3 regions of the Ralstonia edaphi genome follow, and region 1 is predicted to be linked to each of the others. Evidence: predicted binding sites of a transcription regulator. Region 1 holds the regulator's gene; each other region holds the start of a gene.
What was found. The regulator FNR, encoded in region 1, switches genes on or off when oxygen is low (the NO sensors DNR and NnrR bind a similar motif). The targets are predictions, from matches to a motif close to TTGATNNNNATCAA.
Positions count from the first base shown of each region.

Region 1 (6,095 bases):
GAGTCTGGCTGGGTGCTCACAACGTCTTTCAAATCTAGGGGTTCAAGCCATGCGCCGACTGCGCGGCGGACATGGCGTTATGAATGTTCATTGGCAGGAGCCGCAGGCGGCTCGGCCGGTGTTTTGTGTTCGTCTTCGGACGCGACCTCGGTCGCACTCACCGCCTGCGATTCGGCCTCCAGGGCCGGTTCCTGGCTCGCGACCACCTCCGACTGCGCCGGCGTTTCAGCAGCCACCTCGACAGGCGCCTCGACCACCGGCAATTCCGAGGTTTCCGCCACCGAAACGTCTGCACTTTCGGCACCTTCCGGCGCGTCGTTGACCATCGCCGTCAACTCTTCCACTGCAATTGCGCCGCCCTCGAATTCGATGGCGCCCTGCTCGAGCAGGCTTGCCTGCGCTTGGGCGCGGGCATCTTCCAACGGCGGCAGTTCATCCAGCGAGCGCAGGCCGAGGTCGTCGAGAAACTGCTTGGTCGTCGCATACAGCGCCGGGCGGCCCGGCACGTCACGATGACCAATGACTTCGATCCAGCCGCGGTCTTCGATCTGCTTGATGACCTGCGTGTTGACCGTCACGCCGCGAATGTCTTCGATATCACCGCGCGTAACGGGCTGGCGATACGCGATGATCGCCAGCGTTTCCATGACGGCGCGCGAGTACTTGGGCGGCTTTTCCGGGTGCAGGCGATCGAGATACACACGCATCTCGGGGCGGCTCTGCAAACGCCAGCCGGAGGCCAGCGCAACCAGTTCGACACCGCGATTGAGCCAGTCCTGGCGCAGCTCTTCGAGCAGCACACGGATGGTATCTGCGGAAACATCTTCATCGAACAGCTTGCGCAAGTCATTGACTCGCAACGGGTCCTGCGCGCAGATCAGCGCGGTCTCGAGGACGATCTTCGCCTCTTGGGTATTCATCGGGTTGAGCGGCTCGTCATTGCTCGCGCGCGGCCAGTCGCCGTCACGCTTGAGGTTTGTCGTCCCGCCGCGAAGCACGCGGCATTTCTGAATGCTGTTTGCCCACCCGGGCCCGGCGCGCGAAGGCCAATTAATTCAATTGGACCCTGCACCGAAACGCAGTGGCTGTGCCCGCAAAGTAGGGCCGGAGGAGCGAGTTGATCCGGTGCCGGTCAGGCACCACAAGGGCAATTTCTTCCGCCGCCATGGGGACGGATACTGCACCGGACGACTACCGAGAAGAATGGCAGCCCGCCCGAATCGACTGTCCAGGGTGACTCTACCGCTGGATGGCATCGCTTGGCACCGCGCTTGGGATTGTTGATTTGCGCGGTTGGCGAATCGAATTGTTGTCGATTGTAGGGCAATTTCCGGCGACGCCGCAACCGGGAAGATGACCTAGGTCCCCGTCCCAGACCGGATGGCATTTGGCGCGCGCTTTAAACGCTTACAGCACCAGACAGAATCCGTGTGCGTTCAGCATCTCAGGAAGCCAGATCGCGTGCGCCAACCCCCAGATTCCGAACCCGGCGATGGCGACGCCGGCGGCGCCGCGCGCCCATCGCCGGCGGGACAGTCCGCGCAGCCAGCCTGCCAGGCCCGACATCATCAGCAGGTTGGGCAGCGTACCCGCCCCAAAGGCTAGCATGACCACGGCTCCGGAAGCGGCGTTGCCTGCCAGCAACGCCACAGCCAATGCGCCATAGACCATGCCGCACGGCACCAGCCCCCAGGCCATACCCGTGACATAGCGGCGCAGCAACGGCGGCTGACGTTGTAGCCTGCTGCCCAGCATGGCGGCCCCTTGAGACAGAGCTCCAGCAAACCGGCCGAGCAAGCGCTCAAGCCATACACTGCGCCACACATCTCCGGCGGAACGCACGAGCAGCAAAATCCCGTAGGCGAGTAGCAACGCGCTGGCAAACGCGAACAAGCCACGTTGAATCGGCAGCCATTGCTGGCGCCAGACGGTCGCGCCCATCGCACCCATGATCGCGCCAAGCAGCGCATAGGTGGTCAGCCGGCCGGCATGCATGACGACCTGCTCGAACCATAGCCGGCGACGGGACACGATCCGCACTGCCACGGCGCCACGTTCGGCCGCGAGGGCGATACCGCTGCACATTGCCAGACAATGCACACCGCCCAGCAGCGCAATCAGGAAAACGCTCAGCAGCGCGGCGGCACTCATCTTTCTGACGCTCTTTTGATATGGGCCAAAGTTTTCGTTTTACTGTTGCGAACTAAGCGTAATTGCCGCGTTTTGCCGCATCGGAAATGTCCGAGGACAAGGAGGTCACCGTTATAATAAGGCTGAGTTGCGCCACAAGAATTACTCATTTCACTTTCTCGAAATTCAGTCGCCCCCACCCGTGCTCACTCGAATCGCACTTACCGACCAAGCCTCGCGTTGTTCCACCTGTGTACTCGGGCAGATCTGCCTGCCGGTGGGAATGAACTCGGACGATGTGCGCAAGATGGACGATTTGGTCGGCGAGCGCATCCGCATTAAGAAGGGGCAATCGCTCTACTCCCTGGGTGAGCCGCTGGAAGCGGTGTACGGTATTCGTTTCGGCACGCTCAAAACCCATCTGACGCTGGAAGACGGTCGACACCAGATCACGGGGTTCCATCTGCCGGGTGAAATCGTCGGGCTCGACGGGATTGGCGATATGCGCCACGTGTCGGACGCCACCGCGCTCGAAGACACCGAGGTCTGCGTGGTGCGCTACGACGAGCTGCAACAGCTGTCACGCCGGCTGCCTTCGCTGCAGCATCAGTTCCTGCGCATCATGAGCAAGGAAATTTCGCAGGATCATCTGATGCTGCTCACGCTCGGTTCCATGCGTGCGGAAGAGCGTCTCGCCGCGTTCCTGCTCAATCTCTCGAAGCGCTCTGCCCAGCGCGGCTATTCGTCGACCGAATTTGTGCTGCGCATGAGCCGCGAAGAACTGGGCAGCTATCTAGGGTTGAAGCTCGAAACCGTCAGCCGCCTGTTCTCGCGCTTTGCCGAAGCGGGTCTTATTCAGATCCGCCAACGCCACGTCAAGCTGATCGACCTGGCGGGCCTGCGCCAGGTCATGAGCGGTCAGGCCGCCTAAGCCGCCTCTTATGGCGCCCGCTCAAACGAGCGGGTGTTCATGCGCTTCCAGTTTGCCGATGCCCGGCGACACATAGAGCGTCAGCGCGCTCGACAATCCGCACAGCAACCAGAATACAAAGAACGACACGGTGTAGACCGCCTGGGCCGACACCGTGATCTGCTCGCCGAAGAAGCGCAGATCGGCAGGATCGACCACCGCAAAAACCACAAGCTCAGCCAGCGCGGCCGACAGAAATGCCGGCCACAGTATCCACATCAGCAGTCGACGCTTCATCGGGCCTCCGCATGAATGGCATGCGTGGGCGAGGCGATCGTCTTTTCGACGACCAAACCGCGCCGCACGACGTTATCGTGAATGACGGCATCGGGATGCGACATCGCCAACCAGATGGTGACGCCACAGCCGATCATGGCGACGAACGGCCCTGCCATCAGCAGCCACGGCCATGGCTCGCGCCACCACGGACGGGCCTGTGCGGAAGATTGCGTTGCGTGCATCGTTGCCTCCTGTTGGGGATGCCGCATCAGCGCGGCACGATGAAGCTCGAGGGTTCGCGCAGCACGAGGCTGTCGCTACCACTGTCTGCGTGGATGACGAAACGGATTTTGTGCGAGCCCGGAGCAGCATCATCTGCCGGCCGGCGCACGCGCACTGGCAGCAAGCGGTTGGCCGCTGGCGGAAGCTCCAGTGTGGTGGATTCGCCCTGACCGCCCTGCACGTCGAGTTCCGGCATGCCCTCGGCGGTGATCGTCACGCGTATGGGATGCTCGGAGGCGTTCATCAGCTGCAGGCGATAAACGTTCTCGATCTTGCCGCCGTCCACTTCACGGGCCAGCGCACCACGATCGCGAATCACGTCAACCTTGAGGGGCTGGCGCATGGCCAACGCCACGATGAACCCGGTGATGAGCACCAGCATGATGCCGGTGTAGATCAGCACGCGCGGGCGCAGCAGATGCCGACGGGCTTCCTTCGAACTGAGCCGATCGCGCATCGCCCGTTCCGACGTATAGCGGATCAGACCGCGCGGGTAGCGCATCTTGTCCATGACCTGATCGCAGGCGTCAATGCAGGCGCCGCAACCAATGCATTCGTATTGCAGCCCCTGGCGGATGTCGATGCCGGTCGGGCAGACCTGTACACAGATGCTGCAGTCGACGCACGAACCCAGACCTTGCGCTTCGAAATCGGCATTGCGCGAACGGCTGCCGCGCGGCTCGCCGCGCTGGGTGTCATACGTAACGACGTAGGTGTCGGGGTCGACCATCACGCTCTGGAAACGAGCGTACGGGCACATGTAGCGGCACACCTGCTCGCGCATGAACCCGGCGTTGCCCCAAGTCGCGAATGCGTAGAACAGCATCCAGAAAGTCTGCCAAGGGCCGAGCGACAGCGTCCATGTCTCCATGCCCAGGTCGCGGATTGGCGTGAAGAAGCCGACGAAGGTGAACCCGGTCCACAGCGCGATCACAACCCAGGCCGAATGCTTGGCTGCCTTGAGGCGCAGCTTGCGCAGGCTCCAACGCTCGCCGTCGAGCCGGATGCGGGCAAAGCGGTCCCCTTCGATATGCCGCTCGATCCACATGAAGATTTCGGTGTAGACCGTCTGCGGACAGGCATAGCCGCAGAAGAGCCGCCCTGCCACCGCCGTGAACAGGAACAGCGCCAGTGCCGACAGCACCAGCAGCACCGTCAGATAGATGACGTCCTGGGGCCACAGCACGAGGCCAAAGAGGTAGAACTTGCGCGCCCCCAGGTCGAACAGCACGGCTTGGCGACCATTCCACTGGAACCACGGCAAGCCATAGAAGATGGCCTGCGTGGCCAGCACCAGCCAGACACGCCAACGCGCAAAGGCGCCGGTGACGGCGCGCGGATAAATTTTGCGCCGCACCTCATAGAGCATCTGCTCGGTCGGTGCATCCTCGGCGCCCGCCGCCGCAGTGGCGGGCGTCATGGGGCGCCAGGCTGGTTCTTTGTCGCTCATTGCGTGTGACTCGTGTTGCTATTCGACAGACCCCAGACATAGGCCGCCAGCATGCGGATCTTCTCCGGCGAGAGCAGGTTCTCGTGTGCCGGCATCGTGTTGTCACGGCCCTTGAGGATGGTCTCGACGATGGTCGCTTCCGAACTGCCGTACAGCCAGACGCGGTCGGTCAGGTTGGGTGCGCCCAGGGCCTGATTGCCCTTGCCGGTGGCCATGTGACAGGCCGCGCAGACCGACTTGAACGTCGGTTCGCCGCGCGCCGCCTTGATGGGGTCGTAAGACAGGCCCGACAGCGAGCGCACGTAATTGGCCACGTTGACAGCCTGATTGCCGTCCACCACTGCCGCCAGCGACGGCATGACACCGTGACGCCCCTTGGTGATGGTGGTCAGGATCGTGTCCGGCTCGCCGCCGTACAGCCAGTCGCCGTCGGTCAGGTTCGGGAAGCCCTTCGAGCCGCCAGCGTCCGAGCCATGGCACTGCGCACAGTTGTTCAGGAACAGGCGCTGGCCGATCTCATGGGCTTGCGGATCAGCGGCGATCTGCTTGATGTCCATGTCGGCGTACCGCTCATAGAGCGGGCGGACCTGCGCTTCGGCCGCCGCACGCTGCGAGGCCAGCTCGCCACGCGTGGAGAAACCGAGCACACCGCCGTATGCACCCAAACCCGGGTACAGGATCAGGTAGCCCAACGCAAAGATGCACGACAGCAGGAACATCCACATCCACCAGCGCGGCAGCGGATTGTTCAGTTCGCGCAAATCGCCGTCCCAGACGTGGCCGGTATCTTCACCGGCGCTGTGCCCCGGTGCCACTTGAATACGCCGCTGGGAGAACAGCAGCCAGACACACCACACGATGCCGACCAGGGCGATCGCTGCGATGTAATACCCCCAGAACTCCGAAATGAAGTCGCTCATGATTCTGTGTCCTTATTGATGCGGGCGCGACGCGTCTGCGCGCGCACCGGCGACCTCGGCCTCATCGGGCAGCAGGAACGGCAGCATGGCCGATTCCGCATTCGCAGCGCGGCGATGCGCAGAG
Region 1 is NZ_CATWHI010000005.1:310,567-316,661, reverse strand. Features, by position in the region: gene scpB (SMC-Scp complex subunit ScpB) at 78-920, opposite strand; gene R2669_RS18990 (sulfite exporter TauE/SafE family protein) at 1,408-2,151, opposite strand; gene fnr (fumarate/nitrate reduction transcriptional regulator Fnr) at 2,333-3,061, shown strand; gene R2669_RS18980 (hypothetical protein) at 3,083-3,337, opposite strand; gene R2669_RS18975 (FixH family protein) at 3,334-3,561, opposite strand; gene ccoG (cytochrome c oxidase accessory protein CcoG) at 3,588-5,051, opposite strand; gene ccoP (cytochrome-c oxidase, cbb3-type subunit III) at 5,048-5,971, opposite strand; gene R2669_RS18960 (cbb3-type cytochrome oxidase subunit 3) at 5,984-6,095, opposite strand, start outside.

Region 2 (6,095 bases), on a different contig from region 1:
GCTGAATTCCGCGCGGTGGTCGAGCGCGTGCGTGCAGCAGAGGCCGCCGTGGTGGGGGCCGGCCAACCCCTGGCGCTCACGGAAGCGGTGGTGCGCAACCTGTCGAAGCTGATGGCGTACAAGGACGAATACGAAGTCGCCCGTCTGTACACCGATCCGGCCTTCCTCGACAAGCTGCGCGCGCAGTTCGAAGGCGAACCCGGCCGCGACTACCAGCTCAACTTCTGGCTCGCGCCGCCCATGACGGCCAAGCGTGACGAGAAGGGCCACCTGGTCAAGCAACGCTTTGGTCCGAACACGATGCGCATCTTCAAGGTGCTCGCCAAGCTCAAGGGCCTGCGCGGCACGGCGCTCGACATCTTCGGCAAGACCGAAGAACGCCGCACCGAGCGCGCGCTGATCGGCGAATACCGCGCGCTGGTCGATGAACTGGTGAAGGGCCTGACGGCGCAAAAGCTGGCCCAAGCCGTGGAACTGGCTCGGCTGCCGGAGGACATCCGCGGCTTCGGCCATGTGAAGGAGGCCAACCTGGCTGCGGCGCGCATCCGCTGGAACAAGCTGCTGGCCCAGTGGCGCGATCCGGCGGCGGCACAGCAGGCGGCCTGATCGGCGCCAAGCGTTCAGCATCGCCATGAAAAAAAACGGAGGCTTCGGCCTCCGTTTTTCTTGATGCGTCGGCTTCGTCAGCCCGGCACGATCTGCTGCGCGTAGTCGTACAGATCCTGCAGGATGGTCTGCGCACGCGTGTCGCCGTTCTCCGCCGCTTCCGCGCCCAGCTGTTGAAGCCGCTCGCCGAACATTTCGAAGGTCATGTAGCCGTCACGGCCTTCGAACAGCCGCTCGGCGCGCAACTGCTCCCACTGCTCGTATTCCTCTTCGTTCAGCGTGTCGGGGAAATTGCGTGCGCGGTAATGGAACAGCAGCTCAGGCAGGCGAGCGTCGGCAAACTCCGCATGCAGGCGCGCGAGCTGTTCGCCGCTGAGCGTGCGCAGCTCGTTGAGCAGGCGGCGATCGTCGTTGCCGACGAATCCGCCGTAGAGGTTCTGGTCGACGTCTTCAATCGGCTCCAGTTCGCGGGCGTACACCTGACGCCACGTTTCGCGCATGTCGGGCGCGCCTTGGGCGATGGCGGCGTGGCGTTCGATCGTGGCGAAGTCGATGCCCCAGCGTTCTGCCTGCGCGGGCTGCAGCGTCTTCATGTTGCTGATGACGATGGGCGACTTGTTGATGTGAATCGACTTGATCGGCAGTCGCGTGGTGCCCTCGGCCAGATCGGCCGTGCGCGTGAACATGCGCTCGCGGATCGTCGCCACATCCATGTGGAACAGCTCGGACGGGTCGAACGCGAGATCCCAGACGATCAGTTCGTTCTTGTTGGTCGGATGCCCGCCCAGTGGCCACACCACGGCCATGCAGCCACGCTCCACGCCGTACATGCCGGAGATGTGCAGCAACGGCCGCGGCGCATCGCCAATCTCGGCCACCACGCGGTCTTTCTTGCGCAGCGCCAGGCAGAAATCGAACAGGCGCGGCTGCGCATTGCGAATCAGACGCGCCAGCGCGATCGTCGCGCGCACATCGGACACCGCATCGTGCGCCGCCTCGTGCACCAGGCCGTTGGCCTTGGACAGATGCTCCAGCTTGAAGCTCGGCCGACCGTCTTCGTGGGTCGGCCATTGAATGCCTTCCGGGCGCAGGGCCCACGTCGTGCGGACCACATCGAGCAGATCCCAGCGTCCGCAGTCGTTCTGCCACTCGCGGGCATACGGGTCGATCAGGTTGCGCCAGAACAGGTGGCGCGTCACCTCATCGTCGAAACGGATGGTGTTGTAGCCGACGCCGATGGTGCCGGGCGTGCCGAGTTCGCGCTCGATGGCCTGGGCGAAACGGTATTCCGGAATGCCTTGCCGGGCGCATTGTTGCGGCGTGATGCCGGTGATGAGGCACGACACCGGATCGGGCAGCCAGTCGTTGGACGGCTGGCAGAACAGTTCGACCGGCTCGCCGATCTCGTTCAGCTCGGCATCGGTGCGGATGCCGGCAAACTGCGCGGGGCGATCACGGCGCGGCACGGCGCCGAACGTTTCGTAGTCGTGCCAGAGAAAGGTGGGAGTGACAGGCAAGGCAGCGGCTCGCTGGAAAACACTGAAGATGCCGGCATGTTAACAGTGTTGCCCATCCCGCTCGCCCTCCTTGGCGGTTGACTCACATCAACCCGCATCGGGCAGGCGTCGACCAGACTGGTATCTCCCCCAACCCGGAGATGTCTCATGGCCCAGTCGATGAAAGCCGCAGTAGTCCATGCGTTTGGCGAACCCTTGCGCATTGAGGAAGTGCCTGTTCCCACACCTGGGCGCGGGCAGATTCTTGTCAAGATCGCGGCCTCGGGCGTCTGCCATACAGACTTGCACGCCGCCGATGGCGACTGGCCCGTCAGGCCAAGCCTGCCGTTCATCCCCGGGCATGAAGGCGTGGGTTATGTGGCAGCCGTGGGCGAAGGCGTGACCGCCGTCAAGGAAGGCGACCGCGTGGGTGTGCCCTGGCTCTACACCGCCTGCGGCCACTGCGAGCATTGCCTGAGTGGCTGGGAAACCCTCTGCCACGAGCAGCAGAACACCGGCTACTCCGTCAACGGCGGCTATGCCGAATACGTACTGGCCGACCCGAACTATGTCGGCCACCTGCCCGCGCAGGTCAGCTTTGAAGAGATCGCACCGATCCTCTGCGCAGGCGTGACGGTCTACAAGGGCATCCGCATGACGGATACGCGCCCCGGCCAGTGGATCGCCATTTCCGGCATTGGCGGGCTGGGACACGTGGCGGTGCAATACGCGATTGCGATGGGCCTGCACGTGGTGGCCGTCGACGTGGCGCCCGACAAGCTGGCGCTGGCACGGGAGCTTGGGGCCAAGCTCGTCGTCGATGCCTCGCAGCAAGACCCGGCGGCCGTGATCCAGAAAGAGATCGGCGGTGTGCACGGCGTGCTGGTGACGGCGGTGTCACGGAGCGCCTTTGCGCAAGCGCTGGGCATGGTGCGGCGCGGCGGGACGATCTCGCTCAACGGGCTGCCGCCGGGCGATTTTCCGCTGCCGATCTTCTCCACGGTGCTCAACGGCATCACCGTGCGGGGCTCGATTGTGGGCACGCGGCGTGATCTGCAAGAGTCGCTGCAGTTTGCCGCCGAGGGGTTAGTGCGCGCCCACATTCACCGCGACAAGCTCGACAACATCAACCAGGTGTTCGCCGATCTGAAGGCCGGCAAGGTGGATGGCCGCATTGTCCTGACGCTCTGAGCGCCGGCACCCGGCGGTGCGAGTAAGCTGCAGGCATCACGTCCGCTTGCCCCGCCGCCATGCGCATCCTCTTTTTCAGCAGCCACCGTTACGACGAAGACAGCTTCCGCGCCTCACTCACGCGTGGCGGCCACGGCTTCGACCTCGTTTTCCAGCGCGCGCACCTCGACGCACAGACGGCGTCCCTCGCAGCCGGCTTTGAAGTGGTGTGCCCCTTCGTGAATGATTGCCTCGATGCGGAAGTGCTCGAGGCGCTGGCAGCGGGCGGCACGCGGCTGATCGCGTTGCGCTCGGCGGGCTTCAACCATGTCGACCTGGCGGCCGCGCAGCGGCTGGGGCTGACGGTGGTGCGCGTGCCGGCGTATTCGCCGCACGCGGTGGCCGAACATGCGGTCGGCATGATCCTCACGCTGAACCGGCGGCTGCACCGCGCCTGCAATCGCACGCGGGAAGGCGATTTCTCGCTGGACGGATTGCTGGGCTTCGACCTTGCCGGCAAGACTGTCGGCGTGGTCGGCACGGGGCAGATCGGCCAGGTGTTCGCGCGCATCATGGCGGGTTTCGGCTGTCACGTGCTGGCATTCGATCCGTTTCCGCAGGCGGCGCTGACGGCGCTGGGCGTGCGCTACGTGCCGCTGCCTGAATTGCTGGCGCAGGCCGATATCGTCAGCCTGCACTGCCCGCTCAACGCCGGCACACACCACCTCATCGACGCCAGCGCGCTCGCCAGCATGAAGCCGGGCGCGATGCTCATCAACACGAGCCGCGGCGGTCTCGTCGACAGCCCGGCGCTGATCGACGCCCTCAAGACCGGCCAGCTCGGCCACCTCGGGCTGGACGTCTACGAAGAAGAGGCCGATCTGTTCTTCGAAGACCGCTCCGCCGACGTGCTGCAGGACGACGTACTGGCGCGGCTCCTGAGCTTTCCCAACGTCATCGTCACCGCGCATCAGGCGTTCTTCACGCGCGAGGCGCTGGCGGGCATTGCCGACACCACACTCGCCAACGTGGCGGCGTGGGCGGCAGGCGCGCCCGTCAATGTGGTGAAGGCCTAGGCCTGCACATCAGGCCGCCGCGGCTTTCGGCCGCGACAGTTCGCTTTCGCCTTCCTTCACGTAGATGGAGTTGCGTGGCTTGGCCAGCACGCGCCGCACCATCGGCTCGAAGAACGACAGCGGCAGGTTGTCGTAATCCGGCATGAAGGCCGCGGCGTCGTATTTGGCGCAGAACTCGGCGGTGCGCTCGAACAGTTCCGGCTGGCTGCGGTACTGCTCGCGCACGTTGCGGTCGAGCCCGAGATGGTGGAAGAAGTAGTAGCCCTGGAAGATGCCGTGCTTCTCGACCATCCACAGGTTTTCCGGGCTCACGAACGGCTTCAGGATGGCCGCGGCGATGTCCGGATGGTTGAAGCTGCCCAGCGTGTCGCCAATGTCGTGCAACAGCGCGCAGACGACGTATTCCTCGTCACGCCCGTCGCGGTGGGCAAGCGTGGCGGTTTGCAGGGAATGCGCGAGACGGTCGATCGGAAAGCCGCCGCAATCACCGTCGAGCAGCTTCAGGTGCGCGAGCACGCGGTCGGGTAATGCACGGGCGTAAGGCATGAACTCCGCCGAGATAGCGGCCCAGTCCTCGCGCGTGCCGTGCTCCATATGGGAAAACGTTGCGCGCGGGGCGGTGTGTTGGGAATCGGTCATTGGGGGTGTCTCCTTCGTCGCCGGAATGGTCGCGTCGGTGCCGCGTCGTATTTCTTGAGTGGCTGGCTGCGCGGCTAGCGGGCCATTCTCTGCCGGCGCTTGCATGCAGACTGTCAAGCGTTTGACAATGATCGGACCGCCCTCGCCGCATCCTGCCGCCATGCCCGCAGACGCCACCCACACCGCCGCCGCGCCCACGCCTGCACAGCTCGCGCAGGGCTGGCTGCGCGACGCCCCCGCCGAGCTGCTGGCCGAGATTGCGCCCACCGCACGCCTGATCACCTACCCCGACGGCGAATGCATCCACCCGCACGGCGGTCCCGCACAGGGCATGTTCCTGATCGTGCGCGGCCGCGTGCGCATCAGCCGGACGACGGACGGCGGCAGCGAACTCGTCTACGGTGTGCTGCGGGCGGGCGAATGGTTTGGCGAGATCGCGCTCATCGACGGCGGTGGCCGCACGCACAGCGCCCATGCGCAGGGGCCGACCACGCTCGTCTTGCTGGGCAGCGCGGCGTTTGCGCGCGTGGTGTCGGCTTACCCGGCCGGCATGTGGGCGCTGATGCAGCAGCTCTGCCAGCGCATCCGCCTCATCTTCGACGAGTTCGAGCACGCCAGCGAAATGCCCGCCGATGCCCGCCTCGCCCAACGACTGCTGCAGCTCGCCCGCGCCGGCGATGGCCGCTCCGTGGCCGCCAGCAACGAAGAACTGGGCCGCATGCTGGCGCGCTCGCGGCAGACGATCTCAAAGTACCTGCAGGCGTGGCAGCGCGCGGGCTGGATCCGCTGCCATTACCGGACCGTCGAGATCGTCGACGCGGCAGCTTTGCGGAGGCTGATGGACGGGCACGCTGCTTGAGCGTGCCCTGCGCATGGGGCGCGCGCGCCGCAATCTGCGCCGATAGAATGGATTTTTGCCGCGCAGATCTGCCCCTTCCACCGCTCCCATGAACCCCATGTTCTCGCCCGGCTCGCCTGAAGGCCGGCGCCTTGTGTTGTTGCTGGGCCTCGCGCAGATGGTGTCGTGGGGCACGCTGTACTTCACCTTCACCGTGTTTCTGGCGCCCATGCACGACACGCTTGGCTGGGCGCGGCCGTTTCTGGCGGG
Region 2 is NZ_CATWHI010000007.1:117,327-123,421, forward strand. Features, by position in the region: gene R2669_RS21850 (indolepyruvate ferredoxin oxidoreductase family protein) at 1-606, shown strand, start outside; gene sbcB (exodeoxyribonuclease I) at 684-2,123, opposite strand; gene adhP (alcohol dehydrogenase AdhP) at 2,271-3,293, shown strand; gene R2669_RS21865 (2-hydroxyacid dehydrogenase) at 3,353-4,348, shown strand; gene R2669_RS21870 (HD domain-containing protein) at 4,358-4,987, opposite strand; gene R2669_RS21875 (Crp/Fnr family transcriptional regulator) at 5,115-5,846, shown strand; gene R2669_RS21880 (MFS transporter) at 5,935-6,095, shown strand, end outside.
Region 2: the regulator FNR is predicted to act here: its motif matches at 2,201-2,214, upstream of adhP (alcohol dehydrogenase AdhP).

Region 3 (6,095 bases), on a different contig from region 1:
GCTGGGCTTCCCCGCCTTGTTTCTGCCCTCACTAGGGCGCGATCTGGAGATGATCGATGACTTCCGTCACGCCAGGTGCGGACCATGCTGCGCCCTTGGCCGCCCGCCGCTCCGATGCGGAACCGATGTGGCCGCTGAGCGTGACCGTCCCGCCCTGAACAGAGACCTGGATATGGTCAGCTTCACGCGCGGCATGCCGCTTGAGCGCCGCACCGATCTGCTCGGCAACATTGGCAGGCGCCACGCGCGCTTTGATCCGCAAGCGATTGATCAAGCCCGCCACACCGCGCAATGACCCCACCGCATGCGCTGCCTGTTCGCTCTGGTAGGGCCAGTCGACCTCCCCGGAGAGCGTCACCCAGCCGTTTTCGACCAGCACCTCGATGCGATTGGACGGCAAGGTCACCTGCCATTCAAGCGCGGCACGGGCTGCCTGCGCGACGTCCGCGTCCGTGTGCGCGCCCGGCAGGCGGACTTCAATTTTTTGCACAACACCGCGCACGCCGCCAACACGCTCGGCGGCATGCTCGGCAGCGAGTTTCTCCATGTAGCTGCGGACGTGGCCGGTCAGTGTCACCACGCCGTTTTCCACTTCCACGCCAATCGCTGCGGCATCCACCGCGGGCTCCCAAAGCAGTTCGTCGTTGACGTCCTGCTTGATACCCAGATCGCTTTTCATACTTTGCTCCTGCTAGATAGCGTCGCCTTGCTACGCCCACCGGCGCTCGCGCGCGGTTTGGCAAGGCAAGCAGCGCATGGCAGTCGGCTGGGCTTGCAGGCGTAAAAACGGAATCGCCTCGCCACAATCGACGCAGATGCCGTAGCTGTGCTGCTGCATGCGCTCGCGTGCAGCGTCCAGTTGCTCCAGCTCGCTGCGATATCGGGCGAGCATGACGTCGTTCGTTTGGTCTCCTGCCTCTTCATCGGCAAGATCCGCGTTTTCGAACGGCGCCTCACGCGGCAACGGCACCGCGGATGCCCCCAGTGCGGACAACTGACGCTGCACGCGTGCGTCCTGTTCGTCGAGCAAGCTCCTCAGCCGTTCCCATTGCGCCTCGGTAAAGCGGCTCATGCCAAGTCTCCTTCGATTGATCCAATGTCCGAGCGGTGTGTTGAAGGTCAGGCTTCCGTTGGCGAGAGCCAGGCCGGGCGTTGCCTCGACTGCTCCCACCGGCCGGCGGTCTTCACCTGATCGATGAAGCCCGCCATCTCCTCCTGCGACAACCCGCTCAGCACGTCGCGCTGGAACAGCGCCAGTACGGGCGCAGGAATGGTCGCGGTGATCCGCATAATCTCTTCGACTGCGCGGAAGGCCCCGCGGGCGGCCATGACGCAAATCACGGACAGGTGCGTGGACCCCGGCAACTGGTCCGCCAGGAAGTCCCGCATGGGCGAAGCCAGGTGGCCCATCCAGATGGGGGCAATCACGACGACATGTTCGATTTCATCGAGCGGCGGGCCTTCATAGCGGTACTTCGCGCGGGCATGGAACACGGTTTCGATGACGCAGCGCGCATCCCCGAGGAAACCGGCGCGCGGATGCTCGTCCGTCACCTCGGCAAGCTGCCATCCGCTCTGCGCAGCCATCTGCTCGGCCACCTGACGTGCCGTACCGGTACGCGAGTAGTACACGATCAGCTTCTTTTCCATCTCGGACTCCAAAGATCTCGAAAGCAGTGGAACAGCGGATTGCTTCTAGGAACCTACCCACATGCGGTCGACGACGGCACGCACGCCTGGCGCGTCCCATGCAGCTTCGCGGGCCGCACGGCACTCGTTGAGGTTGCGCAGCGGCCCGTAAAGGGTCACCGTCCCGTCCGTCACGGAAACATTCAGGCGCGAGGCGTCGACCGCAGCCAGGCGTTGCAGTGCCTTTGCGATGCGATCGCTCAGATCGGCCGGCCCGGAGGCGGCGCGCAATGTCAGCGCATTGACGACAGACTTCACGCCGCGCACCCTGCGCACCGTGTCCAACGCCGCACGGCGCTGGAAATCCTGGTCGACTTCACCGCGCAGCGTCACGGCGCCGTCTTCGACGCTAATGCGGATGGCATCGGCCGGCACGGATACATTCCAATGCAACGCGCTGCTGATTGCCTGCGCAATGTCTTCATCGGGGCGCACCATATCCGCGGGCATCCGTACATCCACATGGATGACAAGCGCGGTCACGCCGGCAACACGCCGGATCGCCTCTTCCGCGGCATGCTTGTCGGCGAACGTGTCGACGCGGCCGGAGAGCGTGACGACGCCGTCCTTGGCCTGAACCGCAAAGCGACTGGCATCCACCGCCGGATCCCATTGCAGTTCTTCTTCGACATCGTGCTTGAGCTGGATATCGTTCTTCATGGCGATCTCATCAGGTTCAGCCGCGGCAGAGGCTCAGTGCGACATCAGCGCCGGCACGGTCATCGTCTTCAGCAGGGTGCGCGTCACACCGCCCAGCACGAGTTCGCGCAGGCGGCTGTGCCCGTAGGCGCCCATCACGATCAGGTCGGCATTGAAGTCGGCCGCCCGCGAGAGCAGCAGCTCGCCCACGGCGGTGTCGGAATCTGCGCAGTCGGCCTCTTCAACCGTCGTTTGAATGCCGCGCGCGTTCAGCGCACGCGCCACCTGGCCGACCGTGGTTTCTTCGGCCCAGTGCTTTGGCTGCTTGCTGGTGATCTGCAGCACGTGCACATTGGCACCCTTCATGATCGGCATGGCATCGTGCACGGCACGGGCGGCTTCGCGGCCGCCGCTCCAGGCGACCAGCACACGCTTGGGCAATGCCGTGAAGTTGCCCGCATACGGCACCACCAGTACAGGGCGGCCCGACTCCAGGATCAGGGTTTCCACAAAGTCGCCGGCGATGAATTCATCCGGATCATCGTGGTTTCGTTGTCCGACCACGAGAAGATCGCTCTCTCGCGCCTCGCGCAGCACGAGCGCCACGGGGTCGCCCTCCACTGCGCGCCACTCCGTTTCCACCCCCAGGCCCTCCGTCGCCTGACGAAAGCGCGCGTGTACGGCGTCCCGAACGCCATCGCGCCGGATGCGGTCTTCTTCCAGATAGCGCGCAGCGTTCTCCATCATGTAGAACCAGCTGAGGCTGGGCGCGAAGCTCGCATAGATGCCGACGAGTTTGGCGCCATGCGCCTGTGCGTACTGGGCTGCAAGGTTGAGACGATGCATGGCGCGCTCGCTGCGGTCCAGATGCACCATCACACTGGCGTAACTCATGGTCAGATCCTGATGTCGTGTCAGAGGGGGGAACTACCCGTCAGGCAATGACGGCGTTGCTCAGCGGTTCGGTAGTCTCGTGCACCGGTTCCGTGGGCACCGCGCGGACGAGCAGCACCGGCAGCGTGCTGCGGCGAACAACGCTCTCGGCCACGCTGCCCAGGAACAAGCGCTGGAAGCCGCGACGCCCATGCGTGCCCAGCACCAGGGCCTGGGCGCCGACGTTCTGTGCCGCCTGTTCGATGGCGGTGCCGATGTCGAAGGTTCCGATGGGGTCGTCCACCACCACGCTGTGGACATGTACACCGGCCTTTTCGGCCTTGTCCCGCGCGTCGGCAACGATTTGCTGGCCTTGTTTGACCAGTGCCTCGGTAAAGGCGCCGACATCGATATAGCCAACGTCGTACATCAGATACGAGTTGTCGATCACGTGCGCGATGACCAGCTCAGAGCCGAGCTTTTTTGCAAGCTGGATGGCCTCGTCCAGCGCGCGCTCCGCCGTAGGACTGCCATCCACGGCTACCAGAATCCTGTCGTACATGATGTGCCTCCATCGAATCCGTCGTCCGCCCCACACGGGGTTGCTGGATTCCATGTTGGACCACCATGCGGATCAGCCCTTGATTTACATCAGCGTTTGGCTTGCCGGCGCCTCAGGCAATGCCAATTGATCTGCCTCAAGGGCTTGCGCGCCGCGCTCGATAGACTCGTGCGCTATCCGCTGCCTCTCGGGTGCAGTTCTGGAAAGCTCACGGCACCTTGTGCGGGATCAACTTCTGACACCGGCCCGTTCTTATAGTGAAAACGTACGCGCATCGGAGTTCAGCATGAGGGTCGACGAGATCTGTTCCCACCGCATCGTCCACGTCCAGGCGACGGCGACGCTGCAGCAAGCCGCCCGGCTGATGCGCGACGAAAGCGCCCGGGCGCTGCTTGTCACGGAACAAGCCGTTGGAGGTTCACGGGTGGTCGGCATCGTGACAGACCGCGACATGGTGGTGCACGGCATTGCCAGCCAAAGCGACTGCACCCACACCGCCGTCTCCGAAGTCATGACGCGCGGCCTCCTGACCATCCACGATGACGCCGTGATCAGTGAAGCCCTCCGCTCGATGCTGAGCCACGGCCTGCACCGTCTAGGCGTGGTCGATCGTCAGCAACGGCTGGTGGGCATGCTCAGCCTGGACGACACCATCCGCGCGATCGGCGGCGAATGGACGTTGCTCGCCGGCATTCTCGGCCGCGACAACGCGACCGCGCCCCGCCACCATGCGCCGTCCGATTTGATTCTCTAAGGCTTCACTCACTGTTATCCAGGAGCACTGCCATGTTCACCAATGTTGGAACCGCGGACCGCGCCGTCCGCATCTTGATCGGCGTCGCCATGATTCTGCTGGCGTTCTTTGGCAAGGTGCCCGCGTGGGTCGGCTGGGTGGGTCTGATCCCCCTGGTGACCGGCCTCGTCCGCATGTGCCCGCTCTACTGGGTGCTGGGCATCGGGCGGGATTGATCAGGCAACCAACCAGAACACCGCCCAGCTGGCCAGCAGCATGGTCAGCAGACCGGCGGTGACCTTGCCGGCAAATGCCCGGCCTCCGCTGACGGCCACGACAACCTTCGAGAAAGTGTTGGCCGTCAGCGCAAGCATCACGAGCGCGCCCGCCGTCGATATTTGCAGCGTGTGGCTTGCCGCCTGCGTTGCGATGGAAGCGGTGGCGGCATGGACATCGGCAAACGCACCGAAGACCGTGACGGCCACGACCGCTGCCGTCCCGAACCACATGCGCGCGGCGGCCGCGGCAAGCAGCAAGGCCGCCGTCCACAGCGCAAAACCGATCGCGATGCGCCAGTTGATGGCGGACGCTGCGTCCTCGGGCGCCGCCTGAAGCGGCTCGCTGCCGCGCCATATCCATAGGGCGGACCATGCCACGGTCACCACCATGGCCACCGCCAGCGGGGCCGCCAGCACGCGCAACAAGTCGATGCTGATGGCGGCAATCAGCAGCAGCATCTGCACCAGCGTGGCAACGTTGGAGAGCAGCGCGGCGGCAACTGCGCCGTCAACTGGGCGACGGTCTTGCCGCGCCCGTGCCGCCATCGTCGTGATCGTTGCCACACTCGAGGCAAACCCGCTGAACAAGCCGGCCAGCGGCAGACCGAGGCGCTCTCCAAACCCTCGCGCCGCAAAGTGGCCCATGTTGCCGGTCAGCATGACAAGCAGCACAACGAGCCACAGCGTATGCGGGTTCCAGGCGTTCAGCGGCCCGAGGTTCCGGTCTGGAACGGCGGGCCAGATCAGCAATGCCGCCACGGCAAGGATCAGCAGATCGGCCAGTTCACGCTGGGTGATGACCGTGCGGGCAAACCGATGCAAACCGGCTTTGGCATAGAGCAGAACAAGAAGGACCGTGCCCAGGCCGGCCGTCATTTCCGGCTCGGTCACGGCATAGGCGCCCAGCAGCGTGGTCGCCACAAGCGCGAGCTCCGTCGTCACACCAGGGTCAACATTGGCCGAATGGTGATACCCCATCGCTGCCAACACCGCGATGGCCAGCAACACCGTGGGCACGGCAAACGGTATTGGCAGGCTTGCCGCAATGGCGCCTGCCAGCGCCCCGATCGCAAACGTTCGCATGCCCGCTGGGAGCTCGGTGCTGCCGGCATGACTACGCTCGCGCTCAAGGCCGATCGCCAGGCCCACGCCCAAGGCAACCGAGAAAGACAGCAGTGAAGACATTTCGTGGACACGGACGCGTTGCATTGCACCCGTTCAGTATTGCGCGCGGCAACGCTTTTCGGTTGATCTGGCGCAGTCGACGGTCGACTGTCGGGCAGCCGTTCCGTGGTGCTGACCCATACTGATCAGACACGCC
Region 3 is NZ_CATWHI010000001.1:177,919-184,013, reverse strand. Features, by position in the region: gene R2669_RS00885 (BON domain-containing protein) at 32-679, opposite strand; gene R2669_RS00880 (TraR/DksA family transcriptional regulator) at 710-1,072, opposite strand; gene R2669_RS00875 (flavodoxin family protein) at 1,120-1,650, opposite strand; gene R2669_RS00870 (BON domain-containing protein) at 1,696-2,349, opposite strand; gene R2669_RS00865 (universal stress protein) at 2,383-3,222, opposite strand; gene R2669_RS00860 (universal stress protein) at 3,263-3,763, opposite strand; gene R2669_RS00855 (CBS domain-containing protein) at 4,050-4,517, shown strand; gene R2669_RS00850 (YgaP family membrane protein) at 4,550-4,732, shown strand; gene R2669_RS00845 (MgtC/SapB family protein) at 4,733-5,959, opposite strand.
Region 3: the regulator FNR is predicted to act here: its motif matches at 3,843-3,856, upstream of R2669_RS00860 (universal stress protein).